2 regions of the Enterobacter sp. AC1 genome follow, and region 2 is predicted to be linked to the other one. Evidence: predicted binding sites of a transcription regulator. Region 2 holds the regulator's gene; the other holds the start of a gene.

Region 1 (16,185 bases), on a different contig from region 2:
TACATCGCCGAGGCGTTTCCGTAAGGCCGGGGCGAGGCGCAGGGATGCGCCGAGAGGGCGGGCTTTACAGGGACGTTACCTCCGCCCGTCCCCGATAAGCCGGTAGGAATAAGCTGAGGGCACCGCGAAGCGGCGATTTACCGCCGGGAGCCCGGGTCGCCAGGGTGGTGGCGATTGAGCCACCCTGGCACGTTCACAGGCCATGCCGTTACAGAGTAGCAAGGTACATAAAGTGAACGGAATGACCACCAGAGCCGTATGTTCCCCCTCACCCCAGCCCTCTCCCTCAAGGGAGAGGGGGTCGTCTGTGCAGGCATTATTTTGTGGGGATCCCTCAGCCCTGCGGGAGAGGGTTAGGGTGAGGGCATCAGAGCGCACTTAACCGCACTTAACCGAACAAATGCTCCGCATGGAAGCGGAGATGGTCCTCAATAAAGGACGCGATGAAGTAATAGCTGTGATCGTATCCTGGCTGAATGCGCAGCGTCAGCGGCCAGTCCTTCTGGCGCGCTGCTTCTGCCAGTACCGCAGGCTGTAGCTGACCGGCGAGGAACTGATCCGCATCACCCTGATCGATAAGAGTGGGAATGGCCTCTTCAGGGTTGCTGTTCAGCATCAGCGCACAGCTGTCCCATGCCAGCCATTTTTCCGCATCTTCACCCAGATAGTGGGTAAAGGCTTTTTGCCCCCACGGCACCTGTGAGGGGTTCACGATAGGGGCAAATGCCGACACGCTGGTGTATTTACCCGGGTTTTTCAGCGCCATTATCAGCGCCCCGTGACCGCCCATCGAGTGGCCGCTAATCGCGCAGCGGTTACCCACCGCAAACTGAGCCTGCACCAGGGCAGGAAGCTCATCGCGAATGTAATCGTACATACGGTAGTGGCGTGCCCAGGGCTGTTCGGTCGCATTCAGATAAAACCCGGCGCCTTTGCCCAGGTCATATCCTGCGTCGTCAGCCACATCATCGCCACGCGGGCTGGTGTCTGGCATCACCAGCGCAATGCCCAGCTCGGCGGCAATACGCTGCGCGCCCGCTTTGGTGGTGAAGTTTTCGTCGTTGCAGGTCAGGCCTGAAAGCCAGAACAGAACCGGCGGGTTTTCCGTCGGGGGCAGGAAAATATTGAACGTCATCGCACAGTTGAGAACGGTGGAGTCGTGCCGCCAGCGCTGCTGTCGACCTTCAAAACAACGGTGCTCTTCGAGCAGTTCCATGCAGGGCTCCTTAATGAGAATGCGCATTCATACCATCCATAATACAGCGTTTTCATTGACCTGTGAGCAACTTTCTCTTTCACCGGACGGCGAGATGCTGCATCATAAATTTACTTTTCTTTAACATTTGGAGCAGTCATGGCGCTGCGTATTGCGCTCAGTGGGTTCGTCGTTCTGGTGGTGGCAATGGGGATCGGGCGCTTTGCCTTTACGCCTCAGGTGCCGCTGATGATTGCTGCCGGGCAGCTTACGCTGACCAGCGCGGGCCTGGTGGCGGCGATGAATTACCTGGGCTATCTGGTGGGCGCATGGGATGCGATGCGCGCGCACCGCTTTGTTGAAACGCGCCTCTGGCTGGGCATCACGGGCGCGGTGGCGTTGACGCTGCTCTCTGCCGCGGCGGATAACGCCGTTGTACACGGTTTGCTGCGCTTTGTGATTGGCTGCATGAGCGGCTGGTCGATGGTGCTGATTGCCGCCTGGACTAACGAGCGCCTGGGGCAGCTGGGTAAACCGGGCCTGAGCGCGGCCGTGTTTGCCGGCCCGGGAGCGGGAATAGCCCTGAGCGGGCTCCTCGCCGTCTATATTCAGGCGAAATCCCTGTCGGCCGGGGCGGCATGGCAAATCTACGGCGTGCTGGCGCTGGCGCTGATTGCCCTGGTGGCGCGCTACCTGCCGCGTTCCGGTCAACTTCATCGACCGGGAACCGCGCCGGAGCCGCTGGTGCTGACGGCAGATTTAAAACGCCTGGTCTGGAGCTACAGCCTGGCCGGGTTTGGCTATATTCTGCCGGCGACCTTCCTGTCGCAAATGGCGGCAGTACGTTTTCCCGGCAGCCTGTTCGCCCAGTTCGTCTGGCCGATTTTTGGTATCGCCGCCGTGGTGGGGATTGCGATCAGCATTCTGTTGCGCCACACCTCAACGGCTAACCGCAGGCTGGCTATCGTGCTGTGGTTGCAGGGGGCTGGCGTGCTGGCGGCCTGGCTGCTGCCGGGAATAGTTGGATTGCTGACGGGGGGGCTGCTGGTGGGTGGCGGTTTCCTCTGCGCCGTTCAGCTCTCGCTTTTATACGGCCGCGAGCTGGCACCGAACCACACGCGGTATATGGCGGGTCTGCTTACCACCGGGTATGCCATAGGGCAGCTGGTAGGGCCGATGACCTCGGCGTTATCAACCTGGCTTACCCACCGGCTGGAGCCTGCGCTGGGGCTGGCGGGCGTTGCGCTGTTCGTCGGCGGGGCTCTGGTCTGGAATCGTCACGCTGAAAGGCAGCAGCAATTGCAATAATTATCGTCGTGAATACTGGATTATGTGCGCGGCCTCACGCACAATGAGCGCATACTTTTGCCACAACGAGGGCAAAAGACGCCACACCTGCAGGAGAACAAAATGTCATCACTCAGTAAAGAAGCTGCCCTGGTCCACGAAGCCCTGGTTGCGCGCGGTCTTGAAACGCCACTGCGTCCGCCCGTACAGGATCTGGACAATGAAACCCGCAAGCGTCTGATTGCCGGTCATATGACCGAGATCATGGAGCTGCTGAATCTCGATCTGAGTGACGACAGTCTGATGGAGACGCCGCACCGCATCGCAAAAATGTACGTCGACGAAATTTTCTCCGGCCTGGATTACGCCAACTTCCCGAAAATTACCGTCATCGAAAACAAGATGAAAGTGGACGAGATGGTCACGGTACGCGATATCACGCTGACCAGCACCTGCGAACACCATTTCGTCACCATCGACGGTAAAGCGACCGTGGCGTATATCCCAAAAGATACGGTGATCGGCCTGTCGAAGATCAACCGCATCGTGCAGTTCTTTGCACAGCGTCCGCAGGTGCAGGAGCGTCTGACGCAGCAGATCCTGACCGCGCTGCAAACGCTGCTGGGCACCAATAACGTGGCCGTCTCTATCGACGCGGTTCACTACTGCGTGAAAGCGCGCGGCGTGCGTGATGCGACCAGTGCAACCACCACAACCTCGCTGGGTGGTCTGTTTAAATCAAGCCAGAATACCCGCCAGGAGTTCCTGCGCGCCGTTCGTCACCACAACTAAGTCTTACAGGGCAGGGACCATGGAGCGAAACGTCACGCTCGATTTTGTTCGCGGCGTCGCCATTCTCGGTATCCTGCTGCTTAATATCAGCGCCTTCGGCCTGCCGAAGGCGGCTTATCTCAATCCTGCATGGTATGGCGACATCACGCGCAGTGATGCCTGGACGTGGGCAATCCTCGATCTCTTTGCCCAGGTCAAATTCCTCACGCTCTTTGCCCTGCTGTTTGGCGCAGGCCTGCAGCTCCTCCTCAAACGCGGTACGCGCTGGATACAGTCGCGCCTGACGCTGCTGGTACTTCTCGGGTTTATCCACGGTCTGCTCTTCTGGGACGGCGATATTCTTCTCGCGTATGGCTTAGTCGGGCTCATCTGCTGGCGCCTTATTCGCGACGCGCACAGCGTGAAAAGCCTGTTTAACACCGGCGTGATGCTCTATATCATGGGGCTTGGGGTACTGCTGCTGCTGGGGATGATCTCCGGTGAGGCGACAAACCGTGCCTGGGTCCCGGATGCCGCTAACCTGCAGTACGAGCAGTTCTGGAAGCTGAAGGGCGGTACGGAAGCGATAAGCAACCGTGCGGATATGCTGGGGGATAACCTCCTTGCGCTGGGCGCGCAATACGGCTGGCAGCTGGCGGGAATGATGCTGATGGGCGCGTCGCTGATGCGCACCGGCTGGCTGAAAGGCGAATTTAGCCTGCGCCACTATCGCCGCACGGGCGCCGGGCTGGTCCTGCTCGGCGTGCTGATTAACCTTCCGGCGGTGATTGCGCAGTGGCACCTCCACTGGGATTACCGCTGGTGCGCTTTCCTGCTCCAGGTGCCGCGTGAACTGAGCGCGCCGTTCCAGACCATCGGCTATGCGGCGCTGATCTATGGCTTTTGGCCAACGCTTTCTCGCCTGTGGATTGTCAGCGCTATCGCCTGCGTGGGCCGCATGGCGTTAAGCAATTACCTCCTGCAAACGCTGATATGCACCACGCTTTTCTATCGCTTTGGCCTGTTTATGAAATTCGACCGCCTCGCGCTGCTGGCGTTTGTTATCCCGGTCTGGGTAGTAAACCTGGCGTTTTCTGTTCTCTGGCTACGCTATTTCCGCCAGGGACCGCTGGAGTGGGTGTGGCGTCAGTTAACCGCACATGCTTCAGGGATATCATTGAAAAATACATCCAGATAACGATCTGGATCACAATCATTAACAAAACGGATGTAAGCGTTTTCATGAGTGTGAGCTTCTTCACGTAGTCCCCTTTCTCTCGCTGCCAAAATAGCCACCTTGCTAAACACAGGGGGTGTCTGTGAGTTGCTGCAATCCTTTGAAGGATGGTGAATATGATCACCATTCGTGACGTCGCCCGTCAGGCGGGCGTTTCCGTGGCTACCGTTTCGCGCGTGCTGAACAACAGCGCGCTGGTCAGCCCTGAAACCCGTGAAACCGTAATGAAAGCCGTGACCCAGCTCGGGTACCGGCCAAATGCCAATGCTCAGGCGCTTGCGACGCAGGTTAGCGACACTATCGGTGTTGTGGTGATGGATGTATCGGATGCCTTTTTCGGCGCGCTGGTGAAAGCGGTGGACGTAGTCGCCCAGCAGCATCAGAAATATGTCCTGATCGGCAATAGCTATCATGAGGCAGAAAAGGAACGCTATGCCATAGAAGTGCTTATTCGCCAGCGCTGTAATGCCCTGATTGTCCACTCAAAAGCCCTGAGCGACGAAGAGTTAATCGGGTTTATGGATCAGATCCCGGGCATGGTGCTCATTAACCGCATCGTCCCGGGCTATGCCCACCGCTGCGTCGGGCTGGATAACGTCAGCGGCGCCATGATGGCCACCAAAATGCTCATCAACAACGGGCATCAGCGGATCGGTTATCTGGCCTCCAGCCACCAGATTGAAGATGACGAACTGCGGCGCGAGGGGTGGCAAAACGCCCTGAAAGAGCACGGCATTACGCCATCAGACAGCTGGACGGGAACCGGAACGCCTGACATGCAGGGCGGTGAGGCGGCCATGGTGGAGCTGCTGGGGCGAAATCTGCAGCTTACTGCGGTGTTTGCCTATAACGACAGCATGGCGGCAGGGGCCCTGACGGCGCTGAAGGATAACGGCATTGCGGTGCCACAGCATTTGTCGCTCATCGGCTTTGACGATATCCCGATTGCCCGTTACACCGACCCGCAGCTGACAACGGTGCGTTACCCCATTGCCTCTATGGCGAAACTGGCGACTGAGCTGGCGTTACAGGGGGCAGCAGGGCTGCTGGATCCGGGGGCAACACATTGTTTCATGCCGACTTTAGTGCGTCGTCACTCCGTGGCACCCCGGCAAATTGTGGTTCCGATCACTAACTGATCACGTGATGTGATGTAACCGTTTTCAATCTGTGAGTAAATTCACAGTATCTTAACAAGGCGCTGACTATGATGTCAGCGTTTTAGGGGCTGAAACGCTATGTAACGGTGATTATTCACTTTCACTATAGCCAACGTGCCGCAAACAACGAATAAAACGCATTTCTGGATCGTTACCGAACACGGAAGATAGAAATTTTATAAGTGAACTTCGGCTGTCAGTAACGTTTTATTAACATCTGCCCGCCGATCGTTATTCACAAGAACTACCCTGCATAAAAAAAACCGGAGATACCATGAATAAGAAGGTGTTGACCCTGTCTGCTGTAATGGCAAGCATGCTTTTTGGTGCAGCAGCGCACGCTGCGGATACCCGTATTGGTGTGACCATCTATAAATACGACGACAACTTCATGTCTGTTGTGCGTAAAGCAATTGAGAAAGATGCTAAAGCAGCGCCAGACGTTCAGCTGCTGATGAATGACTCCCAGAACGACCAGTCCAAACAGAACGACCAAATCGACGTTCTGCTGGCGAAAGGCGTGAAAGCCCTGGCTATCAACCTGGTTGACCCGGCTGCAGCAGGCACGGTGATTGAAAAAGCGCGCGGCCAGAACGTGCCAATCGTCTTCTTCAACAAAGAACCTTCCCGTAAAGCGCTGGATAGCTACGACAAAGCGTATTACGTCGGTACCGACTCTAAAGAGTCCGGTATTATTCAGGGCGATCTGATCGCCAAACACTGGGCGGCGAACCCGAACTGGGACCTGAACAAAGACGGCCAGATTCAGTTCGTTCTGCTGAAAGGCGAGCCAGGCCACCCGGATGCTGAAGCCCGTACCACCTACGTTATCAAAGAGCTGAACGACAAGGGCCTGAAAACCCAGCAGCTGGCGTTAGATACCGCGATGTGGGATACCGCTCAGGCGAAAGATAAGATGGATGCGTGGCTGTCCGGCCCTAACGCGAACAAAATCGAAGTGGTTATTGCCAACAACGACGCGATGGCAATGGGCGCGGTAGAAGCGCTGAAAGCACACAATAAATCGTCCATCCCGGTATTCGGCGTGGATGCGCTGCCAGAAGCGCTGGCGCTGGTTAAATCCGGCGCGATGGCCGGTACCGTGCTGAACGATGCCAACAACCAGGCGAAAGCGACCTTCGATCTGGCGAAAAACCTGGCCGATGGCAAGGGCGCGGCAGATGGCACCAGCTGGAAAATTGAAAACAAAATCGTTCGCGTACCTTACGTGGGCGTAGACCAGTCCAACCTGGCTGAGTTTATCGGTAAATAAGTTATTCGTACTGTCTTCACTGGGCGCAATTCGTTGCGCCCTTTTATAACGCGATATGCGAGGCCAACAAGGTATAATTATGGTCAGCACAACTACTCAGTCATCCGGTGAATACCTGTTGGAAATGAGCGGTATCAACAAGTCATTTCCCGGCGTTAAGGCACTCGATAATGTTAATTTAAAAGTGCGTCCTCACTCTATTCATGCATTGATGGGTGAGAACGGTGCGGGTAAATCAACATTATTAAAATGCCTTTTTGGGATCTATCAAAAAGATTCTGGCAGCATTCTTTTTCAGGGGAAAGAGATCGATTTCCATTCAGCGAAAGAAGCGCTGGAAAACGGTATCTCAATGGTTCACCAGGAATTAAACCTGGTACTGCAGCGTTCGGTCATGGATAACATGTGGTTGGGGCGTTATCCAACCAAAGGTGTCTTTGTCGATCAGGACAAAATGTATCGCGACACCAAAGCGATTTTCGATGAGCTGGATATTGATATCGATCCGCGCGCCCGCGTGGGGACATTATCCGTATCCCAGATGCAGATGATCGAAATTGCCAAAGCGTTCTCCTATGATGCGAAAATCGTCATCATGGACGAACCGACATCGTCATTAACGGAAAAAGAGGTTAATCACCTTTTTACCATTATTCGTAAGCTGAAAGATCGCGGCTGCGGCATTGTGTATATCTCCCACAAAATGGAAGAGATCTTCCAGCTGTGCGATGAGATAACCATCCTGCGCGACGGCCAGTGGATTGCCACGCAGCCGCTGGAAGGGCTGGACATGGACAAGATCATCGCCATGATGGTCGGCCGTTCCCTGAACCAGCGTTTCCCGGATAAAGAAAACAAGCCGGGCGAAGTGATCCTGGAAGTGCGCAATCTGACCTCGTTACGCCAGCCGTCCATCCGCGACGTCTCCTTCGACCTGCACAAGGGTGAAATCCTGGGGATTGCCGGTCTGGTAGGCGCAAAACGTACCGACATCGTGGAAACCCTGTTTGGCATCCGTGAGAAGGCTCAAGGCACCATTACGCTGCACGGAAAGAAAATTAACAACCACAACGCCAACGAAGCCATTAATAATGGTTTTGCACTGGTAACGGAAGAGCGTCGTTCGACCGGTATTTACGCCTATCTGGATATTAACTTTAACTCGTTAATTTCTAATATTCGCAATTACAAAAACAAAGTCGGTCTGCTGGATAACTCCCGCATGAAGAGCGATACCCAGTGGGTTATTGACTCCATGCGCGTGAAAACGCCAGGGCACCGCACCCAGATTGGTTCGCTTTCAGGCGGCAACCAGCAGAAAGTCATTATCGGCCGTTGGTTATTAACCCAGCCAGAAATTCTGATGCTGGATGAACCGACCCGCGGTATTGACGTCGGCGCGAAGTTTGAAATTTATCAGCTGATTGCCGAGCTGGCGAAAAAGAATAAAGGGATCATTATTATTTCTTCCGAAATGCCGGAATTGTTAGGGATCACGGATCGTATTCTGGTTATGAGCAATGGTCTCGTTGCCGGTATTGTTGACACCAAAACGACAACGCAAAACGAAATTTTGCGTCTTGCGTCTTTGCACCTTTAAGATCAGGGGCTCCTCATGAGTGCGTTAAATAAAAAAAGTTTTCTCACTTATCTGAAAGAAGGCGGTATTTACGTTGTTCTTTTAGTACTGCTGGCTATCATCATTTTCCAGGACCCTACGTTCTTAAGCCTGTTGAACCTGAGTAACATTCTGACCCAGTCCTCCGTGCGTATTATCATTGCGCTGGGCGTGGCGGGCCTGATCGTGACCCAGGGGACGGACCTCTCCGCGGGGCGTCAGGTGGGTCTGGCGGCGGTTATCGCGGCAACCCTGCTGCAGTCGATGGAAAACGCCAACAAGGTGTTCCCTGAAATGGCCACCATGCCGATTTTCGTGGTGATCCTGATTGTCTGCGCCATCGGCGCGGTGATTGGTCTGATCAACGGCATTATCATCGCTTACCTGAACGTGACGCCATTCATCACCACGCTGGGTACGATGATCATCGTTTACGGCATCAACTCCCTGTACTACGACTTTGTCGGTGCTTCTCCTATCTCGGGCTTTGACAGCGGTTTCTCGACCTTTACGCAAGGGTTTATCGCGCTCGGCAGTTTCCGCCTGTCGTACATCACATTCTATGCGCTGATTGCGGTGGCCTTCGTCTGGATCCTGTGGAACAAAACGCGCTTTGGTAAAAACATCTTCGCTATCGGCGGTAACCCGGAAGCGGCGAAAGTCTCCGGCGTCAACGTTGCCCTGAACCTGCTCTTCATCTACGCGCTGTCTGGGGTGTTCTACGCCTTCGGCGGGATGCTGGAAGCGGGCCGTATCGGCTCTGCCACGAACAACCTTGGCTTTATGTACGAGCTGGATGCGATCGCAGCCTGCGTGGTGGGCGGCGTCTCCTTCAGCGGCGGCGTGGGTACCGTACTCGGCGTTGTGACCGGTGTGATCATCTTTACCGTCATCAACTACGGGTTGACCTACATCGGCGTGAACCCGTACTGGCAGTACATCATCAAGGGCGCCATCATTATCTTCGCGGTCGCGCTGGATTCCCTGAAATACGCGCGTAAGAAGTAAGCGTCTCTCGCACTAGCCGGCCCGCTCACCGAGCGGGCTTTTGCCCTATGCCAGATTTGATTCCTCCCGGGTCACAATGCGCTCAAACCAGTCGAGTTCAGAGAGCTTGCAGGCGACCCACTGTGCGGAAAAAGCGTCACCCAGGCTGTCGGTGAGATACTGACAGCGGGCAAAGGTCTCAATCGCTTCCTGCTGAAACAGCGGCAGATCGGGGTGATCCTGCTGCGGTTCCGGTAACTCCTCCTCGTCGATATTTTCCAGCCCGTACAGCATGCCGGTCAGGATGGTTGCGGCCACCAGATACGGATTCGCATCGGCCCCGGCCAGCCGGTACTCGATACGCCGGTTGTTGTCATCCGAGCAGGGAATACGCAGGGCGGCGGCGCGGGTGTTATAGCCCCAGGAGTTAAACACGGGCTCCGTCAGGTTTTTACGCAAGCGACGAAACGCGTTGACGCCTGGTGCGAGAATGGCGACGGAGGCGGGCATCAGCGCCAGCTGGCCCGCAATGCATAAACGCATCATGCTGTTAAGCGCGTTCACTGGTGAGGCAAAGACGTTGTCGCCGCGGCTGTCGTTGAGGCTGAAATGAAAGTGCAAACCGCTGCCGGAAAGGTCGCTGAAGGGCTTGGCCATAAAGTTGGCCTGCAGGCCGTGCTTTTCGGCAACGTATCGGGTCAGGCGGCGCAGCGCCAGCACGTTATCGCAGACCTCAACAACGCGATGGCTGTGCTTCAGGTTTAATTCGTACTGGCCGGACTCGGCCTCCGCCACGATCCCGGTCAGCGGGATGCGCTGAAGGTGTGCCAACCGTTCCAGCTCATCAAACAGCGCCGCGTGGGCTGCCGTGGTATCCATATGAAAACAGCCCTGATTTTGCGCATCCTGGCGTTCATGTCCCGTCAGATAAAATTCGATTTCCGGGGCAATGACCGGGAAAAGGCCGTGCTGGTGGAAGCGGGCCAGGACGTTCTGCAGGATCGCGCGCGGCTCAAGCGGGCAGGATTTATCGTCGCTGTCTCTCATGGTCAGAAGGATCTGCGCGTTGTGCTGCGGATCCTGCGGGCAGGGGCGCAGGGTGCCGGCAACGGGGAGGCAGAGTCGGTCGGGTTCATCATGAAGCGGGGTCGCAATTTTTCCTTTCTGGTCCATCGAGTAGACGGAAAGGGGAAAATAACAGCCGTTTTCCAGCGTCAGCATGCTCTCCACCGAGAGGCGCTTGCCGCGCATCGTGCCGTTGATATCGTTCAGGTAGACGTCAACGTGTTTCGTCTGCGGGTAGCGTTCCAGGTAATCGGCCACTTCAACGGCAACGTTGTGCTGCAGGGCGTCAATTTTTTCATCGAGCCAGAGGCCAGAATTGAGTGTGCCGGGAAGTGACAAACCGGGGAAGTTAAAATACGGGCGGAGACTTTTCAGGAAAAACGCATTCATTATCGAGTTCATAGTCATTCTTCAATGAAGCCGTAGCGGCAGTGAACTCAGGTTAAAAGAGCCGGCGTAAAGGGGGGATAAAAAGCGTCAGGACAGGCGTAAAGAAAGTATAAAGGCAGGCCTATTTTTTCTCTTTTTTCTGCATATCCAGCAGCTGCTCCGGCGTCACCGCCGGATAACCCTGCGCGTCTTCCGGCACTTCATGCATCGCCGGGATCGGCACCAGCGGGCCTAAAAAGCGCGGTTCGCGTTTGAAAATATAGAGGTCGGCCAGGGCACCAAAACGGGCGCCAAACTCGCGGACGCGCACGCTCAGCATATCTTTTGGCGACGGCACCGCGTAGCACTGCGCCTGAATGCCCATGTGCAGGGCGATAAACAGCGCGCGCTCGCAGTGGAAGCGCTGGGTGATGATGATGAAGTCGTTGGTGTCGAAGACTTTGCGCGTGCGCACGATGGAGTCCAGGGTGCGGAACCCGGCGTAGTCGAGCACGATATCGGCAGGGTCCACGCCCCCGGCAATCAAGTCCTTACGCATCGTCACCGGTTCGTTATAGCTTTGCAGGGCGTTATCCCCGCTCAACAGCAGGTAGTTCACCTTGCCGCTGTTGTAGGCGTTCAGCGCGCCCTGAATGCGGTAACGGTAATACTGGTTAATGACGCCGGTGCGGTAGTACTTGGCGGTGCCGAGCACCACGCCAACCTGACGATAGGGCAGGTCCTGCAGGTCATCAAAGATGTAGGGGGCGGTTTTCCAGCTCATCCAGCGATCGAGACCCAGCACGATCAACAGCAGTATGCCGACCAGGACAGACAGGCTGTAAAAAACGCGCTTTAACATGCAGATGGCTCGTACCAAAGGTGAAATTTAACTCAGGCTACTTTACCCGCCTGGTTAGCGCAAGAAACAGAGACTCAACTGAGGGGTTTTTCAGCAAACGGGCGGGCATTTCTGCCCGCCGGAAGGATTATGCAAGCAGCACGCGGTCAATCGTCGTGCAGCCGAGCGCCTTAAGCGTCGCGGCGGTCGCATCCCACTGAATCAGCGGCGCATCGGCAATTTCTGCCAGAATAGCGCGCTGAATGTCCGGATAGTCATAGCCGTTCAGGCTCAGCAGGTTAAGTGCGCCCTGCAGCGGCGGCAGCGTTGGGTTAAACGCGGCGTTTTCCGCATAGCTGCCGCTAAAGATACGGCCATCGCGGCACTGCAGCGCCACGCCGCTCGGGGACTTGCTGTACGGCGTGTGGCTCTTGTTGGCAGCGGCAATGGCCGCCTGGATCAGGTCATCGCCGGACAGGGCGAAACCGTGGTCCTGCTCGTCCATCAGCAGCGTTTTGATCTCCAGATCTTTCGGGCCAAACGCGTCCGGCAGGTAATCCGCCAGCGTGTGCGGCGCGCGACCCGGCAGGTTGATGCGCAGCTGCAGCCCGCTGTTCAGCTCGTTCATGAACTGACGGCAGTGGCCGCAGGGGGTGTAGTTCACGGTAATGGCGCTCAGCGCTTTTTCACCGCGCAGCCAGGCGTGACTGATGGCGCTCTGCTCGGCGTGAACGGTTTGCTGCATGGTTGCGCCCAGGAACTCCATATTGCCGCCGAAGTACCAGGTGCCGCTGACGCCCCGCGCAATGGCCCCGACGTTGAAGTGGGAGAGATCGGCCCGCGCGCAGGCGGCGGCCAGGGGGAGCAGTGCGAAAGCCAGCGCGTCTTCGTCCAGTCCCGATGCCTGTTTCAGCATCGTGACCTGCTCAGCCGTCAGCAGGGCGGGGAAGTGTGCATCTGCCAGAACGGGAGCCAGGGCTGACTGCAAATTCTCTGCAAGCTGGGCGAAAGCAGCTTGAAAACGTGGGTGCATGGCGTTTGCCTCATAAAGGTTAATGGATCGGTAGTTTACGGAGCCGTCAGGGCTTTATATGTGATCCACTTCTCATTATGTATGCAACTTATGAAATCAAAATGAAATTTGCGCGACGCATCGCAAATTTTAGCCCATCACCGCCAGAATCAGCGGGAAAATGAACGGGGCCAGCAGGGAGGTGATAATCCCGCAGATCACCAGCGCCAGGGAGCTAAACGCCCCTTCCTGATAATCCAGCTCCGCACAGCGGGCGGTGCCCAGCGCGTGTGAGGCGGTGCCCATCGACAGCCCACGTGCTGCCTTAGTATGAATACGCATCGCGTTCAGCAGGGTGTGGCCAAACACCGCGCCGAGAATCCCGACGAAAATAACGCACATCGCGCTGATGGCCGGAATACCGCCGAGGCTGCCGCCGACCGCCATCGCGATAGGCGTGGTGACAGATTTGGGCAGAATAGACGCCGCAATCTGCGGAGAAGCCCCCATCAACAGCGCCACCGACGTCCCGGTGATCATCGCCACAAGGCTGCCCACAAAACAGATGGTAATGATGGATTTCCAGCGAGCGCGGATCTGGTGCAGCTGCTCATAAAGCGGAAAGGCCAGCGCGACAACGGCGGGCTGCAGCAGGTCGTTTAAAATTTTGCTGCCGGCAAAGTAGCGCTCATAAGGAATGCCGGTGAGCAGCAGGAACGGAATAATCACCACCATCGCCACCAGCAGCGGGTTCAGCAAGGGCATTTTGAAACGTGCGGCAAGCTTACGCGCGGCGAAGAACACCGCCAGGGTTAACGGCAGAGACCACCAGATATTGGCCATCATTTTTTTGTTTTCTCCCCAATCACGTTACGTTCGCCATGCACCAGATGCGAACTCCAGCTCACTACCAGGAAAACCACCAGCGTACTGACCGCGCAGGAGACCACAATCGGGCCGAACTGGGCCTTGAGCAAATCAAAATACTGCATGACCCCGACGCCGATAGGCACGAAAAGTAGCGCCATATAGCGAATGAGAACGAAGCAGCCGGGGTTGACCCACTTTGCGGGCAGGATTTGCAATGCCAGCAAAACAAAGAGGATCAGCATACCGATAATGCTGCCGGGAATGGTGATGGGCAGCAGCGACGCGATGAAAATCCCGGCATACAGACAGGCGTAAATCAGGACGAATGCGCGCAGGTATTGCCAGATAATGTTCAATGATTTACTCATGGTGATAGTCCTTGCTGAAACGCATTCATCATACAATTAAACCTTAAAATGTGCCACGGATCACATCATGAATTTTGAGCATACCAGACATTCCAGAATGGAACGTCCGGTATCGCCTTACAGGGGCAGGCTACAGTTTAGAGGAAAGGGATTGCGCTGGCGAAGTGACGCGCCAGAGATTGCATCAGCGCGAGGCGGTCAGTTTATCGAGAAAGGAAAACAGCGCCTGGTTCATTTCGCAATAATCATGGGAGCGGAGTTTTTCCGCCGTTTCGACAAAACGGAATTCACCCGCCCGGCGGAGGTCGTTCTGCGAATGCTCAATCAGCAGCTCTACCACCTCCGGCGTCAGTTCCATGTGACACTGAAAACCGTAAACCCGTTCGCCATATTGCACGATCTGGCGGGGACAGCCCTCGCTGTAAGCGAGAACCTTAGCCTGCGGCGTCAAGCCCGGCATGTCGTTATGCCAGTGACCGACGTTCAGCACGCTGCCAAAGTCCTCAAACAGCGGGTTCGCCTTGCCTGCATCCGTAAGCCTGACGGGAAATTTGCCGATCTCTTTTTCCGGGCTATGACAAAATGCTGCGCCCAGCGCCTCACCGATAAGCTGTGAGCCCAGACAAACGCCTATCACCGCTTTACCTGCTTCTATCGCGCGGCTGATGAGCGCCTTTTCCGCCTGCGCATCAAACCAGGGGCATTCCTCAAGCGTGGTGGCGGGTGACTGCGGGCCTCCCATAATGATAAGCAGGTCTGTGCGTCCCAGCTCCTCGGGTAAAGGATCGCCCTGATAAACTCTGGTGTAGCTCAGACGACAGCCGCGATTTTTCCCCCAGGTCTCATAGGCGCCTGGCGCTTCGAAATGTTCATGAATGATAAAATGGATGTGCATTGCGTCTCTCTCTGGTTACGTGTACAAGCAGCATCATAAGAGGAAGGGGGGAATGTGAAATGCCAACCGTTATCGATAAAACGCCAATTCACGACGATGCCATCGGATGGTCAAGAGGGGCCATTAGCTATAAGCGCGGCGAAGTGGACCCGCCTCACCAGCATTCGCAGGGGCAGCTATTGTTTGCCATCAAAGGGGTCATGCTGGTCGAAACCGGCCGCAAACGCTGGGTCATACCGCCGCAGCGCGCGCTGTGGATCCCTCCCTTTCAGGAACACACCTACAGCGTGCTATCCACAACGGAGCTCCGCGCGGTCTGGTTTAGCCCGGCGCTGATATCGCAATGCGAGCCTTTTAAGCGGAAAGAAGAGGTTCACGTGATTATGGCGACAGCGTTGTTCAAAGAGCTGATTGCCGGGCTGTTCAGCGCGGAATACCGCCCGGCAAGCCAGCGCAGCATGGCCGTTTTGCTGCTCGATATCCTCAGCGAGACGCAGCAGATTTCGGCCGAACTGCCGATGCCCGTGGATGAGCGCTTACATCGCGTTGCCTGTGACATCATTGCCAACAATCTCTGGGATCTTTCTCTGGAAAGGCTAGCGGAACGAGCCGCGATGTCTGAACGCACATTTTCGCGCGCGTTTATCAAAGATACCGGCTTTAGCTTCCGGGCCTGGCGACAGCGTGCAAGAATTTGTGCCTCGCTGGACCTCCTCGCAAACGGATACCCGGTTAAGCAGGTGGCCTGGATGCTGGGGTTTTCCGGCCCGGCGGCATTTGCGGCGGCGTTTCGCGCCATTGTTGGGGCAACGCCAGGTGACTTTCTCCCTGAACAGAAGCGCTTCCCAGCGATATAGAGAGCGGCTACTATAGCGCGTCTTTTTTCACAGGTACTGCTATGCGTGTTTTACTGGCCCCAATGGAAGGCGTGCTCGACTCCCTCGTGCGCGAGCTTCTGACCGAGGTGAACGATTACGATCTTTGCGTGACGGAATTTCTGCGCGTGGTCGATATGTTGTTGCCGGTAAAATCCTTCTTTCGCCTGTGCCCCGAGCTGCACAACCAGAGCCGGACCTCTTCCGGCACGCTGGTGCGTATTCAGCTGCTCGGCCAGTATCCTGAATGGCTGGCGGAAAACGCCGCCCGCGCGGTTGAGCTGGGCTCTTACGGGGTGGATCTCAACTGCGGCTGTCCGTCGAAGCTGGTGAACGGCAGCGGCGGCGGGGCGACGCTGCTG
Region 2 (16,185 bases):
GCCAACGGCTGGCGGGGACATCTTTCCATCGCGGTGGATAACATCGTTAAGCCGGAACGCACCCGGCAAATGATCGTGGATTTCTACCGTCATTTTTCTGACGTCGAATTGCGGGTCTCGCAGGAGGTGTTCAACGGCGTCTGGGATGCGCTGGCCGATGGCAGGGCAGAGATGGCGATTGGGGCAACGCAGGCGATCCCGGTCGGGGGGCGTTACGCCTTTCGCGATATGGGCATGCTGAGCTGGAAGTGCGTGGTGGCTCGCGATCATCCGCTGGCGGCAATGGAAGGGCCGTTGAGCGACGATACGCTACGCAACTGGCCGTCGCTGGTGCTGGAAGATACCTCCCGTTCATTGCCCAAGCGTATCACCTGGCTTCTGGATAACCAGCGCCGGGTGGTGGCCCCTGACTGGGAATCGTCGGCGACGTGCCTCAGCGCCGGGCTGTGCGTCGCGATGGTGCCCGTGCACTTTGCGCGCCCAAGGATCGATACCGGAGAATGGGTTGAACTGACGCTGGAGAATCCCTTCCCGGATGCGGCCTGCTGCCTCACCTGGCAGCAAAATGACGTCTCGCCCGCCATGGCCTGGCTTTTGGATTATCTGGGAGACAGCGAAACGCTGAACCGGGAGTGGTTACGGGAGCCAGCGTAGCTGGCCCCGTAGAGCGATTAACGACGGTAGTCGCGGAACGGACCATCCGCAACGGAACGGCGTTCGATAAGGCGCGGGTGAACTTCGATGGACTGCGACTCTTCACGCTTGTTGACGATCCTGTCCATCAGCATGTTGAAGGCCGTTTCGCCCAGCGAATCTTTCGGCTGGTGAATGGTGGTCAACGCTGGCGTAAAGTAGCGCGCGTTACGCACGTTGTCATACCCGATCACGGAAATATCCTGCGGTACGCGCAGACCCAGCTCATCGGCGGCGCAGAGCGCGCCCATGGCCATGATGTCGCCTCCGCAGAACACTGCGGTCGGACGATGCTGCTGGGAAACAATCTGCTGCATTGCACGGTAGCCCGATTCTGGCTCAAAGTCGCCCTGCACGATCCAGTTTTCCGGCACGTTGATCAGCGCTTCTTCCATCGCTTTCATGAAACCGGCCAGACGGCCCGCGCCGGTGTTGCGTTCCAGCGGACCCGGGATCACGCCAATCTCGCGGTGACCGCGTTCGATCAGGTAGCGACCGGCCATATAGCCGCCTTCAAAGGCGTTATCGATAACGGAATCGGTGAAGTCCGCGCGCGCTTCGCCCCAGTCCATCACCACCATCGGAATATGGCGATACTCTTCGAGCATGGACAGTACGGACTCCGGATACTCGGAACACATCACCAGCAGGCCATCAACGCGCTTTTGCGCCATCATCGACAGGTAGGCGCGCTGTTTTTCAATGCTGTTCCACGCGTTGCCCAGAATCAGGGTATAGCCTTTCTGGAAGCAGTTTTTCTCTACCGCTTCAATGATCTCGGCAAAATAGGCCGCTTCACTGCTGGTGGCCAGCAATCCAATGGATTTGGTGTGATTAACCTTGAGGCTTCGCGCGACCGCACTTGGCGAATAGTGCAGCTCTTTGATCGCGGCCCAGACGGCATTGCGCGTCTCTTCCGCCACGAAGCGGGTTTTGTTAATTACATGTGATACGGTTGTAGTGGAAACGTTTGCGCGTTTTGCTACGTCTTTAATTGTTGCCATTAAATGTCACTCCAGACCATATCCTAAACTCCTGAAATACTTGAAGGTAAACGTTTGCCTTCTCTCACCCTTATTTCGCAATGTTGAGTTGCGGCACGCCGGGAAAACGACACGGGACGTCAGGAGGGGGTCAATGGCCGGTACGCTAATAAATTTAGCGTGGAATTTTGTCCTATCTTGATGAAAAGGGGAAGAGGTAAAGTGTTTATCAGTTTAAATCCAGGAAGATTTTTGACGTAAACTGTGCAAAAATGAGCAGGCTCACTTTTCGTGGGGGGATTAAAAGGAGAAAAATTGATGAGTTCCGATCTGAAGTTTTCGCTGTTCACCACCGTTATTGTGCTGGCTCTGATTGTGGCTGCCGGTCTGACGGCTGCGCTGCACTGATTTACGCGGAGGGAGAGCGTTCTCCCTCCCGATCGCCCCAATTGTTACTTCTCATGCAAAAATCTTTTGCCATTTTGTTAACTTCTCATTTTTTGTGATTAATGTCATGCTTTCGGCTTCTTTGTTCTGTGTCATCACATGACACGGCATCCGGAGTTGACGCATGAAAATCAATTTTCCCCTGCTGGCCCTGGCGATTGGCGCTTTTGGGATTGGCACCACTGAATTCTCCCCGATGGGGTTACTGCCTGTTATTGCCCGGGGCGTGGACGTCTCGATCCCTGCTGCAGGCATGTTAATCAGCGCCTACGCCATCGGCGTGATGGTTGGCGCGCCGCTGATGACGCTTCTGCTTTCGCACCGCGCGCGCCGCAATGCGCTGATTTTCCTGATGGCGATTTTCACCCTGGGCAACGTGCTTTCCGCCATCGCGCCGGACTACACCACGCTGATGCTGTCTCGCATTCTGACCAGCCTTAACCACGGTGCCTTCTTTGGGCTGGGGTCGGTCGTGGCGGCAAGCGTGGTGTCAAAACACAAGCAGGCGAGCGCCGTGGCAACCATGTTTATGGGCCTGACGATTGCCAACATTGGCGGGGTGCCTGCGGCAACCTGGCTGGGTGAAGCGATCGGCTGGCGTATGTCCTTCCTGGCGACCGCCGGGCTTGGCGTGATTGCGATGGTGGCGCTGTTCTTCTCCTTGCCGAAAGGCAGCGCGGGGGAACGTCCTGACGTGCGCAGAGAGCTGTCGGTGCTGATGCGCCCGCAGGTGCTCTCCGCGCTGCTCACCACCGTCCTGGGGGCAGGGGCGATGTTCACCCTTTACACCTACATTTCGCCGGTATTGCATGACATCACCCACGCGACGCCTCTCTTTGTTACCGCAATGCTGGTGCTGATTGGCGTGGGCTTCTCGATTGGCAACTATCTGGGTGGGAAATTTGCCGACCGTTCCGTGAGCGGGACGCTGAAGGGCTTCTTAACCCTGCTGATTGTCATCATGATCGCCATTCCGTGGCTGGCGCGTAATGAGTATGGGGCCGCCATTGCGATGGTCGTCTGGGGTGCCGCGACCTTTGCCGTGGTTCCACCGCTGCAAATGCGCGTGATGCGCGTCGCGCATGAAGCGCCGGGTCTTTCATCTTCGGTCAATATTGGTGCCTTTAACCTGGGCAATGCGCTCGGTGCGGCGGCCGGTGGGGCCGTGATTTCAGGGGGACTGGGGTACAGCTTTGTGCCGGTGATGGGGGCAATCATTGCCGCGCTCGGCCTGCTGCTGGTGATGATGTCGGGTCGTAAACAGCCAGAAGCAGCCTGCGCTGCTGAATAAACCAAAAACGCAGAAGGGCGAACCCTTCTGCGTGTCTCTTACGCGGCGAAGTTCTTCGCCACAAAGTCCCAGTTAACCAGCGCCCAGAAGTGCTCCAGGTAGTTCGGGCGCGCGTTACGGTAATCAATGTAATAAGCGTGCTCCCAAACGTCTACGGTCATCAGCGGCTTAGCGCTGGTGGTCAGCGGGGTGCCCGCGTTAGACGTAGAAACGATAGCCAGTTTGCCATCAGCCTCTTCGACCAGCCACGTCCAGCCAGAGCCGAAGTTCTTGATCGCGGCATCGGTGAACTTCGCTTTGAAATCCGCGAAGCTGCCAAATGCGGCGTTGATGGCGGCAGCCAGTTCACCGGCAGGCTCACCACCGGCATTCGGTGCCAGGCAGTGCCAGTAGAAGGTGTGGTTCCACACCTGAGCGGCGTTGTTAAATACGCCTCCTTCTGAGCTGCGGACGATCTCTTCCAGCGTTTTGCCTTCGAAATCGGTGCCCTTGATCAGGTTGTTCAGGTTGGTGACGTACGTCTGGTGATGCTTGCCGTAATGATATTCCAGGGTTTCCGCAGAAATGTGCGGTGCCAGGGCGTCTTTTGCATACGGTAGTGCAGGTAATTCGAACGACATTGCTTCTCTCCTTATTGTATTTTGCGTTGTCAATAACCACACAGACAACAGGGACAGGATAGCAAATTGAAAGGGTATGCAAAAGAGGAACTTACCCTGCCACGGGCGTGGCAGGGCAGGGATTAGCGAATGGTTTTCGGCGTCATCACGCGACGCGCGCCGACGTAGTGACGTACCCAGTAGTCTTCACTGAGAGAGGTGATCTGAATATCCTGGCCGCTACGCGGTGACTGGATGAATTTTCCGTTGCCGACATAAACGCCAACATGGTCAGCCGTGCCGCGGCCCTGAGTGCGGAAGAACACCAGATCGCCGTTTTCCAGCTCTCCACGGTCAACCGGGGAAGCATCGCGCAGGTGGTACATCTCATTGGCGGTGCGAGGAATGCGGAACTTGACCAGATCTTTATAGGCGTAATAGACGAGGCCGCTGCAGTCAAAACCGGTACGTGGCGAACTGCCACCCCAGTGATAAGGTTTTCCAATCTGCCCCATCAGCTTGTTCATCGCGGTTTTCTGCGCTTTCTGTACGCGCACTTTATGCACTTCCGCTATTTTCGTGACCTTTGTGCATTTCGCCTTGTGGCCTTTACGCGTGATGCATTTTTCAGTAACGAGGTTAGCGGCGGTTTGCGAAGCTTTGCTTTTGGCGGTGTGGGCAGTGCGGGAAGATTTTGTTTTCGTCTTGCTGGAAGCGGTCTGTTTAGCTGTTTTTTTCTTGTCGTTCTTAGCGGTGTTTTTTTTCTTACGTTCTGTGGTTTTCACCAGATGGTTTTTTTGTACGGCAGAATGCCGCGCCTGCTGAGAGGCGTTTGCCACTGGCGTGAAAATGAGTGATGTAAACAGTAAAGCACAGAGCGTGATCGAGATTTTATTTATCCGCGCCACTGGGCAGTCCCCTGATAAATGCAGGTCATCAATAATACCCGCGTGTGATTTACAAAGCCCGTCGATTCTAATCCATAAAAACCCAGAAAGTTAATAGCATTTTTCAATCTACAATCGTGTTTCGTTAGCAAGTGCAAAAAAATTCATCGTTCTGTCGCACATTTGTCCACTCCCTAAGCAAAACCCTGGCTGCTGCAGGGTTAAACACCATTTGCAATGCAACTTTTCGTGACTCGGGGTAGAATGTATAAACGTGACAAAAATGTTATTTTCCGATGCCAGTCTGAACCGCTACAATGTCAGACGAATGCCGTAACAGAAGTTAAAGGAAGCAAGACATGAGCACCACTATTGAAAAAATCCAGCGCCAGATCGCTGAAAACCCGATTCTGCTGTATATGAAAGGTTCTCCGAAGCTGCCAAGCTGCGGCTTCTCCGCGCAAGCGGTTCAGGCGCTGTCCGCCTGTGGTGAGCGTTTTGCTTACGTTGATATCCTGCAGAACCCGGACATCCGCGCTGAGCTGCCTAAGTACGCGAACTGGCCGACTTTCCCACAGCTGTGGGTAGACGGTGAACTGGTTGGCGGTTGCGATATCCTGATTGAAATGTATCAGCGCGGCGAACTGCAGCAGCTGATCAAAGAGACGGCGGCTAAGTACAAAACTGAAGAGCCGGACGCAGAGTAATTTTCTGCTGAAATAAAAAAGCGACCTTAAGAGGTCGCTTTTTTTTATTCTTCGCTGTCGCCCATCGGCAGCGGCCAGCCGCCCAGTCGCTTCCAGCGGTTGACGATCTCACAGAACAGTTCTGCTGTGCGCTCCGTGTCATACAGAGCGGAGTGGGCCTGCGTGCCGTCAAACTCAATCCCAGCCGTAATACAGGCTTTTGATAACACCGTCTGTCCCAGCGCCAGGCCGCTCAGTGCGGCGGTGTCGAAGGTTACAAAAGGATGGAAGGGGTTTCGCTTGAGCGACGCGCGCTCCGCGGCGGCCATGGTAAAGCTGTGATCGAAGGTGGCGTTGTGGGCCACCATGATGGCGCGGCTGCAGTTGCTCTCTTTCATACCTTTACGCACCATTTTAAAAATGGCGTGTAGCGCATCATATTCACTGACCGCACCGCGCAGCGGGTTGTGCGGGTCGATACCGTTAAACGCCAGTGCTTCCGGCTGTAAGTTTGCCCCTTCGAAAGGTTCAACGTGGAAATGTAGCGTGGTGTCCGGTGTAAGCCAGCCCTGTTCATCCATCTTCAGCGTGATGGCGGCAATTTCGAGCAGCGCATCGGTTTTAGCGTTAAATCCGGCTGTTTCTACATCAATGACAACGGGATAAAAACCACGAAAACGGTCGCACAGACCGCTAAATTGAGCGTTATCGGACATCAGGGTCTCTTACATGGGGAAAAAAGCAGAGCGCATTATGGCAAATTTTGGCGGGTGATGCAGTAAAACTACGGGCGCACGTTGCGCCCTGAAAGATCAGTTGCCCAGACCGCGACCGGCGTCTTTGGCTTCAATCAGCTCGATTTTATAACCGTCCGGATCTTCCACGAACGCAATCACGGTGGTGCCACCTTTTACCGGGCCTGCTTCGCGCGTGACGTTACCGCCGTTGCTGCGAATGCGTTCACACGCTTCAGCCGCGTTGTCCACTTCCAGCGCGATATGGCCGTATGCCGTGCCCAGCTCGTAGCTGTCTACGCCCCAGTTGTAGGTCAGTTCGATAACCGCCTCATCCGTTTCCGGGCCGTAGCCCACGAATGCCAGCGAGTATTTGTATTCCGGGTTTTCGCTGGTGCGCAGCAGTTTCATACCCAGTACGTTAGTGTAGAAATCAATCGAACGTTGCAGATCGCCAACGCGCAGCATGGTGTGAAGTAGGCGCATAATTTCCTCATTAACCTGTGGAACAGACTGTTTTTTTTGAACAGAAACGATGTTTTAGTATAGCGGCGAAGTATCGCCGCTATCAATGAACAATGGCGAGATTACAGAGAAGGGTAGTCGGTGTAACCTTCCGCTCCGCCGCCGTAGAAGCTTTCCGGACGCTGCGGGTTCAGTGCTGCTTTTTGCTGCAGACGGGCAACCAGATCCGGGTTGGCAATGTAGTCGCGGCCAAACGCGACGGCATCAATCAGCCCTTTATTGATCAGATCTTCGGCTTTCTCAGGGGTATAGGCCCCCGCACCGATGATCACGCCGTGGAAGCGTTCGCGCACTTTCTGACGGAAAGCTTCAGTGTAAGGCTTACCGCCGGCCCAGTCCGGCTCGGACATGTGCAGATACGCAATACCGCGTTTCGCCAGCTCTTCAATCAGATAGAGCGCGTCGGCTTCTTCATTCGGGCCATTGTCAACGTTCTGGAAAGAACCGATTGGGGATACTCGGATGCCGATACGGTCCGGGCTCCACTCCTGGCAAACGGCGTCAACCACTTCCAGCACCAGGCGGGCACGGTTTTCGACGCTGCCGCCGTACTGGTCGGTGCGGTGGTTAGAGGACGGTGACAGGAACTGGTGCAGCAGATAGCCATGCGCGGAGTGCAGCTCAATCAGGTCAAAGCCGGCTTCGCGCGCGTTGGCCACGGCCTGGCGGAAGTCGTTAACGATGCCCGGGATTTCTTCCAGCTCAAGGGCGCGTGGCATAGAGGTATCCACGCGGATCGCATTACCATTTTCATCACGCAGGGAAGTGCGGGTATTGGCGCTCAGGGCCGAAGCGGAGACTGGAGCCTGTCCGCCGGGTTGAATGCTGCTGTGAGAGATACGACCGGTATGCCACAGCTGCACCGCAATGCGACCCTCTTCAGCGTGAACGCCCGCGGTGATTTTCTGCCATGCGGCAATCTGTTCCGGGCTGTGAAGACCCGGTGCACCCGCGTAGCCCTTAGCCTGAGCAGAAATCTGCGTGGCTTCGGTGATGATCAGGCCAGAGCTGGCGCGCTGACGGTAGTATTCACCCATCAGTGGGGTTGGGATGTCGCCCGGCTCAATGCTGCGCAGACGGGTAAGCGGAGCCATGAACACGCGGTTTGGCGCCGTGACGGCACCCACTTTCAAGGGGGTAAAGAGTTTTTCAGCTGACATAAAGACTCCTGAGTAGACCAGTCGACTAGTAATGAGTTAAAAAAAACGCCAGCTACACGCCAGGCGCAGTAATGCTGTTTTTCACATGTGCCAGCGCGCTTTCCAGCGGCACGGCACTGCGCGAAATTTTTGCCTGCAGGTTAGCACCTAACCAGAGCGCATATAACACCTGCGCCTGGGTTAACGGCTCGCCGGAAAAGGCCAGCGTTTTTTCATTGCGGCCTTTCTCCAGCGCCTGCGCCAGCAGGGCGATAACGCCGCTGGCACCTTTATCCATCGCCGTGCGCATATCTTCAGAAAGATCGCACACTTCGGCAGACAGTTTGACCGTCAGGCATCCGCTGATAATGCCCTGCTGACAGAACTGGTTCAGCGTTTCCTGATAGTAGTTCAGAACACGATCGCGATAGTTACCTTCACCCGAGGCGAAGTGGGTCGCCAGACGCTGGTGGTAGCCAGCATAATGACGCTCCAGCATCGCCACGCCAAAAGCCTCCTTGGACCGGAAGTAGTGATAAAACGACCCCTTCGGTACTTCGGCGGTTTTTAACAGTTCGCTCAACCCCATACCGGTAAACCCGCGATGCATGCAAAGCCGCTCGCCGGTAGCCAGTAAATGTTCGCGGGTATCATGTTCAGTATTTCTGCTCATGGCCGCACTCTAATAGACCGTTCGGTCTAATGCAAGCGAGTTTACTGGCGACATGCGCTCAGAATATCCAGCTGCTGCTGGTAAACCTTTGATTTAACGTCCATCATGCCCAGTACGGTCGAGAATAAATTGTCCTGGGAAACCGCATTTTTTGCAGCGTGGTCACGTAAGCACTGTTCGTTGATGCCAAAGTTTTTCGCATAGTCCGGGGATAGCCAGAACATAAACGGAATGTGCGTTTGCTGCTCCGGTGCCAGCATGTATGGCGTACCGTGCAGATAGATACCGCTTTCACCCAGTGATTCCCCATGATCCGAGAGGTAAATCAGGGCGGTGTTCATGCTCGCCTGGCGCGCTTTAAGCGTATCGATGGTTTTACTGACCATGCTGTCGGTATACAGGATGGTGTTGTCATAGGTGTTAATCAGCGCCTGATGATCGCAATCCTGAATTTCGTTGGTATCGCAGGTTGGGGTGAACTTGCGGAAATTATCCGGGTAACGGCGATAGTATGCCGGGCCGTGGCTCCCCATCAGGTGGATAACCAGTACCGTGTCCTGCTTCAGGCCATCCAGCACGTTGTCCAGTCGGTAGAAATTGACATCGTCGATACAGGATTTGTCTTTGCAGAACTGGTCCAGCTTCCACTGCGTCATATCGGTATGGGGTATGCGCTCGCAGGCACCTTTACAGCCGCCGTCGTTGTCGCGCCACAGCAGGTTGACGCCCGCGTGGTTGAGCACGTCGAGCAGTCCTTCCTGATGGTGAGCCAGGTCGGCATCGTATTTGCTGCGCGTCATGCCGGAGAACATGCAGGGGACGGAAACGGCGGTTTCGGTCCCGCACGAGGAGGCCTGAGGGAAGTTAATCACATCCTGCTTTTTCAGCTCAGGGTTGGTTTCACGCCCGTAACCGTTCAGGGAGTAGTTCGCCGCGCGAGACGCTTCGCCGACGACAAGCACCAGAACGGTTTTCTTTTGCTGACCGGAAATTAATGGCCCTTTATGGGCATCTTCGCCAATCCGCACCAGCGTTTGATCGCCTGCAAACCAGCGCATTTTGCTGTACTTCACCACGGCGCTGACATAGTTCGCCGGGGTCACCATCTTGACGATGCTTTTGTTATTGCGAAACAGCGACGCGTAATCTTTATAAAACAGCGCCGCAATCAGGATAATCACCAGCAGGGCACCAAGCATCGCGGCAACGCGCGTCAGCAGGGCATACCACCATTTTCCCGTGCGGATGCGGGTCAACGCCAGCACCACCGAGGGAACGAGGCCGGCAAGGGCAATCCACAGAATCATCTGCGGAGTAACCAGGGCGGTCGCTTCCTGTGAGTTAGTTTCGAACACGTTCACAATCATGTTCTGATCGATCACCGCGCCGTAGGTGTACATAAAATAGGTCGCCGCGGCGCAACCGATGGTTAAGGCAATCAGCAGCGGCTTGCGGATGTATGGGATGTTGAGCAGGCTAAAGACAATCACCCAGCCGCAGAAGAGCACCAGCGGTACGGACGCGGCAAAGAGAATGTCGTGCAGATGTACAGGGGCGATAATGGCCCAGCTGCGCTGAATAAACAGCCCATTAATCAACGTAAAAAAGAGTGCACAGCCCAGAGTAAATTTAATGTCGTTACATTGTAACTTTTTGATAAACCACATCGAACGGGAAACCTGTCATGGTATTGATGGGGCGAGTATAGAGAGGGAAGATTAGTGAAACCTTAATGCCACAAATCTGTGGTAAAGCCCTTGCACGTGGCGCGTTTAACGTCTTCACTGTAGGTGAGAGTGGTTATCTGGAGGTGAGTGTGGCAGAGCAGCTGGAGTTTTTCCCCATCCAGAGCCCGTGCCGGGGTATTTGTCAGGTTGATGAACGCGGATATTGCCGCGGGTGCATGCGTACCCGTGATGAACGTTTTAACTGGCAAAACTTTAGCGACACGCAAAAACAAGAGGTGCTTCGCCTTTGCCGGCAGCGACTTCTGCGCAAAATACGCGCAAACAAAGCCGGTGAGACCGAAGAACCGCAGCAGCCTTCACTTTTTTAACACGGTAATTGCGTATACTCATGACATTACGTCCTTGAGGAAAATGTTATGGTTCAGCGAATTACCCTTGCCCCCCAGGGGCCAGAATTCTCCCGTTTTGTGATGGGCTACTGGCGCCTGATGGACTGGAATATGTCTCCCCTCCAGCTGGCGAGCTTTATTGAAGAGCACATCGATTTAGGCGTCACCACCGTCGATCATGCGGATATTTACGGTGGCTACCTGTGTGAAGCCGCCTTCGGCGAGGCCCTCAAGCTGGTTCCGGCACTCCGCGACCGCATGGAGATCGTCACGAAGTGCGGGATTGCCACCACGGCTAAACCTGAACATGCCCTCGGCCATTACATCACCGACAGCGCGCATATCATCAAGAGCGCTGAGCAGTCGCTGGTCAATCTGGCGACCGATCGTATCGACCTGCTGTTAATTCACCGCCCGGACCCGCTTATGGATGCCGATGAGGTGGCGGAAGCCTTCCTGAATCTGCATCAGAGTGGAAAAGTGCGTCACTTCGGCGTGTCAAACTTTACCCCGGCGCAGTTTGCACTGCTTCAGTCACGTCTGCCGTTTACCCTGGCCACGAACCAGGTTGAGATCTCCCCGGTACACCAGCCGCTGCTGCTGGATGGTACGCTCGATCAGCTGCAGCAGTTGCGCATTCGCCCGATGGCCTGGTCGTGTCTGGGGGGCGGGCGCCTGTTCAATGATGATGAATTCCAGCCGCTGCGCAACGAGCTTGAAACTATCGCCCGCGAACTGAACGCAGAGAGCATCGAACAGGTAGTTTACGCGTGGATCCTGCGTCTGCCGTCAAAACCGCTGCCCATTATCGGTTCCGGAAAAATTGAACGCGTGCGTTCTGCGCTGGCCGCAGAAGAGCTGCAGATGACCCGTCAGCAGTGGTTCCGCATCCGCAAGGCCGCGCTGGGTTACGACGTGCCATAAACCGCCAGACGGTGGCTTTCCGGTGAAATCTTTGCCCCTGGTATACACTTAAGGGGCAAAAAATAACCAGCGGAGGTCATATGAAGCGTTTTGCTCTGGCACTGGTCACGCTGGTTGTTTGCGCAGGGGCGCAGGCAGCCAGCGACGAAGTGGAAATGAATCTCGTCACCTCTCAGGGCGTGGGCCAGTCCATCGGAACGGTGAAGATCACTGAAACCGATAAAGGACTGGAGTTCGCCCCCAACCTCAAAGCACTCCCGCCCGGCGAACATGGTTTCCACGTTCATGCCAAAGGCAGCTGTCAGCCCGCATTAAAAGAGGGCAAACCGTCTGCGGCGGAAGCGGCAGGAGGTCACCTTGATCCACAGCACTCCGGCAAGCATGAGGGCCCGGAGGGGCTGGGGCATCTTGGCGATTTGCCCGTGCTGGTGGTCAATAACGACGGTAAAGCCACAGAGCCCGTTGTTGCGCCGCGTCTGAAAAAGCTCGATGAGGTAAAAGGTAAAGCACTGATGGTCCACGTCGGCGGCGACAATATGTCCGATCAGCCTAAGCCGCTTGGCGGCGGCGGGGCACGTTATGCCTGCGGCGTGATCTGATCCCCAATCGTTCCGGGTGGCGGCGCCTGTTCCAGCTGCGACAGCGAGCAGTGCAGGCGCCAGATTATCGACGCCAAATCGCGGGCTGCGGGCAGATGATGCCGTGCCAGGGTATCGCAGATCCGCTGCAGTTCATTCAGCGTGGTTTCCAGCGGTCGCTGCTGGACGCCACGTTCGCTCATTACATCGCGCAGCAGGGAGATACACACATCACGAACCTGCGACAGCGGATCGGAACGCGTTTCCCACGCGCGAAGCTGCCAGACCACGTGCGAACAGTTCAACAGCACGACCCCCCAGCGCAACAGCCAGCGCCGTGAAAGCGCGTCCTGGCTGTTATTCAGCTGGCTGACGTGGTGATAAACCAGCGATTCATATTCGCTTTCACGCAGATGCGGTTTACGGCTGAGCTGGTCGACAAATCCCCGCCGTAACTCCCGGATATGCCTGCGGCTCTTGCGCGCATCGGAGCCGGGACGCAGCACCGCGAAAGCGAGCCACGCCAGCCCTACGCCCAGGATCTTTGCCAGGTTGTCATTGAGAAAATCGGCGTAATCGTAAACCGGCGGATTCGTCACGGAGATAAACGAGCCCATAAAGACAATCAGCTGTCCCCAGAGGCCCGCCAGTTTAGGCATTTGCAGCTTCAGAAGCTGCATAGTGGTTAACAGGGGGAACAGGAACAGCAGGAACTGCCACAGATCGCTTATCTGCACCATCAGGCCAAATTTCACCACGAAGCTGAACAGTGACAGCAGCACCAGCGTGCGCAGCAGGAGCGTCAGGGAGTTGAACGGCGAGGCCGCGACGGAGTAAAGCACGCAGCTGATGGCGGCGAGCGTCAGGGCAGCCGTACCGGATTCCCACTGTGTGGTGATGCTCCACGCACCCACCAGCATCAGCGCGCAGAAGGTGCGAAATCCGCTCCACAGCGCTTCCAGGTAGTCGGTATGCCGTGCAAGCGCCGGGCTGCCGGGGACGTTAAATTCTGTCACAGGGGTAGCATTCTCGACCGCATTAATCCAGCGACTGCTGCGCAGGTACAGCCGGCAAAAGTAGTTCAGACGCTGCCAGAAGGCGCGATGGCGGTAGTCGTACTCATCAACCGGGGCGAGCGGGGCGATAATCCGCGCGACCGTGTAGATGTCTGCATTCGGGCGAGCAAGCGCCGCGAGCAGCGTTTCAATTACGGCCCGGGTGTTTTCAGGGGGCGCAGGCCAGTTGAGCAGCATCCGGCGCAGGCTGGAGATTGCGCTGGTCATGCGCAGCTGCTGGTGCAGTAAATAATTAAGCAGGGTGTTCTGACGGCGAAAGCGGTAGTGGCTCCAGAAAGCCTGAATACGCAACAGATTCATCGTCAGGATCTGCCCGATAACCTTTTCATGCGCGAGGCGAATGTCATCGCTGGTATCGGGTTGCCACAGCAGGCTCGCATGCTCCAGCAATCGGGCATGCATCGTTTTCAGCGCGGTGATGAGCGCAGTGCCGTCGGAGGTGCTGGGCAGGATCATCATCATGAAGCCGCCGCTGAGGATCCCGACAATGACTTCACAGACGCGCGCCTGAGCGATATCCCACAGCTCGGTGGTGTCGAGCACGTTAACCACCGGAAAGGCAATAATGGCGGCGGTATACCCTGCCAGCTGAAAAGCGTAGGCGACGTTATTGGTAAAATGGGCGCAGGCCCAGGTACAGCATCCCAGCCACGCCGCCATGCTCAGCAGGAATAGCCACGGGTCGTTCAGCGTATGGCCGGCGATAATCAACGCCGCGGTGGCGCCCAGCAGGCTGCCTGCTATACGGCCAAGGCTTTTACTGATCACGCCGCCGACCGTGGGAAAACTCACTACCGCCGCAGACGTCATCGCCCAGTAGGGCTCATCCAGGTTCAGATAATAGGCGACGGTCAGCGCAAGGCACATGGCAACGCCATTTCGCAGCGCGTAGCGCCACTGGGGGCGCGTCGCTTTCATCCACGGCGTATTTTGCCAGGAGAAAACCGGCAGCTTCACTCGCCGGTTCCGATGGAGACGGTGCAGGTGGTGCCGGAAACCAGAGTGATGTCCTGCGGTAAACGGTCAAACTCCACGCGAACCGGAACGCGCTGGGCCAGGCGCACCCAGGGGACGTTCGGCTTAATGTCCGGCACCAGCCCTGAATCCGTTTCAACGCTTTGGTCGTAAATGGCCCGACCAATGCTGGAAACGTGACCCTGTAACTTCTGCGGGCCGCTGTAAAGCGTTATCGTGGCAGGTGACCCCGCGCGGATATGACGAAGCTTGGTCTCTTCAAAATAGCCCACGACGTAGAAGGAGTGGCTGTCGACGAGGGCAAACACGGGTTGTCCTGTGGTGGCATAGTTCCCGACGCGAGCGGAAAGGTTGGTCACCCAGCCATCAACCGGTGCGGTGATGACGGTTTGCGTCAGCTCCCACTGGGCCTGTTTTAGCGTGGCTTCGGCGACGTTGACGCTCGCCTGCATAGCCTTCACGTTGATATTCGCGGTGTCTAAATCTTCCGCTGAAATGTAATTTTGCGATAAATGCCGGCGGCGGTTGGCCTCGTTGTTGGCTTTCGCTAAGTCAGACTGGGCTTTCGCCAGCTGCGCCTGCGCATTCAGAATGGCGATATGGTATGGGGTATCGTCGATCCGGAATAAAACCTCACCCTTTTTAACGTACTGGTTATCCTTAACGAGCAGCGTCGTGATACTTCCCGACACCTGGGGGGTGATGCTGACCTGTTCAGCGCGAATTTTGCCGTCGCGTGTCCAGGGCGACTGCATATAGAAATTCCACATCCACCAGCCCGCAACCAGCGCGAGGGCAAGGACAAACAGGGTGGAAAAGTACTTCAGCGTTTTAAGGGGCATAGTCACCACACCATCAAGACAGCAAGGCCCACACATACGGAGAGGGCGAACAGGGAAAGATCCATCAACATGGGATGCCAGATTTCGCCGGAGTACATCCAGTCGCGAAGCAGACGATGTGCGATGAGCCAGAGAATAAAGCCCACCAGAACGGCTTTAAACAGGGGAGGAAAGTAGACTGACGCACCGAAGATCAGGTCCTGAAGGGGTAAACCCTCTGAGCGATGAAAAAACGTCACGGGCAGAAATCCTTTGCAGTGAACAGAATGCCGCGTTGGCTTGTCTTAGTAGAGTGAAGCATCACAATTCAGTGTAAGTCATACTTTTAAGTTCGATGAATGCAGTATTGCATTTGTTTTGGCAATACAAATGCTGCACACTATTCTAAAATCAGTATAATAACTTAGCAAGCTAATTATAAGGAGATGAAATTGGAATCGCCATTAGGTTCTGATCTGGCAAGGTTGGTACGCGTCTGGCGTGCTCTGATTGACCATCGCCTGAAACCTCTGGAATTAACACAGACGCATTGGGTCACGCTGCACAACATTCACCAGCTGCCGCCCGATCAGTCGCAAATTCAGCTGGCAAAAGCGATAGGGATTGAGCAACCGTCGCTGGTGCGCACGCTTGACCAGCTGGAAGAGAAGGGGTTGATCTCCCGGCAAACCTGCGCCAGCGATCGTCGCGCGAAGCGGATTAAGCTTACCGAGAAAGCGGCCCCTATCATCACTGAAATGGAAGCCGTGATTACCAAAACGCGCGGTGAAATCCTGTCAGGCGTTTCACCGGCGGAGCTGGAAATGCTCATCAGCCTCATTGGACGCCTTGAGCAAAACATCCATGAGCTGCAGTCGCGCGACTGACGAACAACAAGGCCTTGCAGCAGCAAGGCCTTTTTTTTACTTAAAGACGACCACACGATTACGACCTGTCTCTTTCGCTTCATACATCGCTTTGTCGGCATTCTCCACGCACGTTTCGGCGGTTATCGCCGATGACGTTGCCGTAAATACCCCCATGCTGATGGTGATCGGCTCCGGTAACTGACCCCCG

What was found. The regulator PurR, encoded in region 2, represses purine synthesis genes. The targets are predictions, from matches to a motif close to CANGCAAACGTTTGCNTG.
Region 1: a site for PurR is predicted at 4,481-4,498, ahead of galS (HTH-type transcriptional regulator GalS). Genes of this name have one in related genera too.

The regions. Positions count from the first base shown of each region.
Region 1 is NZ_JBNDIZ010000003.1:340,427-356,611, reverse strand. Features, by position in the region: gene fghA (S-formylglutathione hydrolase) at 389-1,216, opposite strand; gene M2433_RS11425 (YbfB/YjiJ family MFS transporter) at 1,355-2,503, shown strand; gene folE (GTP cyclohydrolase I FolE) at 2,606-3,274, shown strand; gene yeiB (DUF418 domain-containing protein YeiB) at 3,294-4,451, shown strand; gene galS (HTH-type transcriptional regulator GalS) at 4,607-5,629, shown strand; gene mglB (galactose/glucose ABC transporter substrate-binding protein MglB) at 5,925-6,923, shown strand; gene mglA (galactose/methyl galactoside ABC transporter ATP-binding protein MglA) at 7,003-8,523, shown strand; gene mglC (galactose/methyl galactoside ABC transporter permease MglC) at 8,539-9,549, shown strand; gene M2433_RS11390 (glutamine synthetase family protein) at 9,595-10,983, opposite strand; gene sanA (outer membrane permeability protein SanA) at 11,105-11,824, opposite strand; gene cdd (cytidine deaminase) at 11,952-12,836, opposite strand; gene M2433_RS11375 (CidB/LrgB family autolysis modulator) at 12,966-13,661, opposite strand; gene M2433_RS11370 (CidA/LrgA family protein) at 13,658-14,053, opposite strand; gene M2433_RS11365 (type 1 glutamine amidotransferase) at 14,238-14,948, opposite strand; gene M2433_RS11360 (helix-turn-helix domain-containing protein) at 15,008-15,805, shown strand; gene dusC (tRNA dihydrouridine(16) synthase DusC) at 15,847-16,185, shown strand, end outside.
Region 2 is NZ_JBNDIZ010000001.1:903,037-919,221, reverse strand. Features, by position in the region: gene punR (DNA-binding transcriptional activator PunR) at 1-654, shown strand, start outside; gene purR (HTH-type transcriptional repressor PurR) at 672-1,697, opposite strand; gene M2433_RS04365 (YnhF family membrane protein) at 1,995-2,084, shown strand; gene M2433_RS04360 (MFS transporter) at 2,248-3,414, shown strand; gene sodB (superoxide dismutase [Fe]) at 3,453-4,034, opposite strand; gene M2433_RS04350 (C40 family peptidase) at 4,157-4,921, opposite strand; gene grxD (monothiol glutaredoxin 4) at 5,260-5,607, shown strand; gene rnt (ribonuclease T) at 5,652-6,302, opposite strand; gene gloA (lactoylglutathione lyase) at 6,399-6,806, opposite strand; gene M2433_RS04330 (alkene reductase) at 6,908-8,005, opposite strand; gene M2433_RS04325 (TetR/AcrR family transcriptional regulator) at 8,058-8,657, opposite strand; gene eptA (phosphoethanolamine transferase EptA) at 8,699-10,324, opposite strand; gene M2433_RS04315 (DUF1289 domain-containing protein) at 10,474-10,713, shown strand; gene M2433_RS04310 (aldo/keto reductase) at 10,762-11,658, shown strand; gene sodC (superoxide dismutase [Cu-Zn] SodC) at 11,739-12,257, shown strand; gene M2433_RS04300 (FUSC family protein) at 12,236-14,269, opposite strand; gene M2433_RS04295 (efflux RND transporter periplasmic adaptor subunit) at 14,266-15,129, opposite strand; gene M2433_RS04290 (DUF1656 domain-containing protein) at 15,132-15,368, opposite strand; gene slyA (transcriptional regulator SlyA) at 15,555-15,995, shown strand; gene M2433_RS04280 (MASE4 domain-containing protein) at 16,032-16,185, opposite strand, start outside.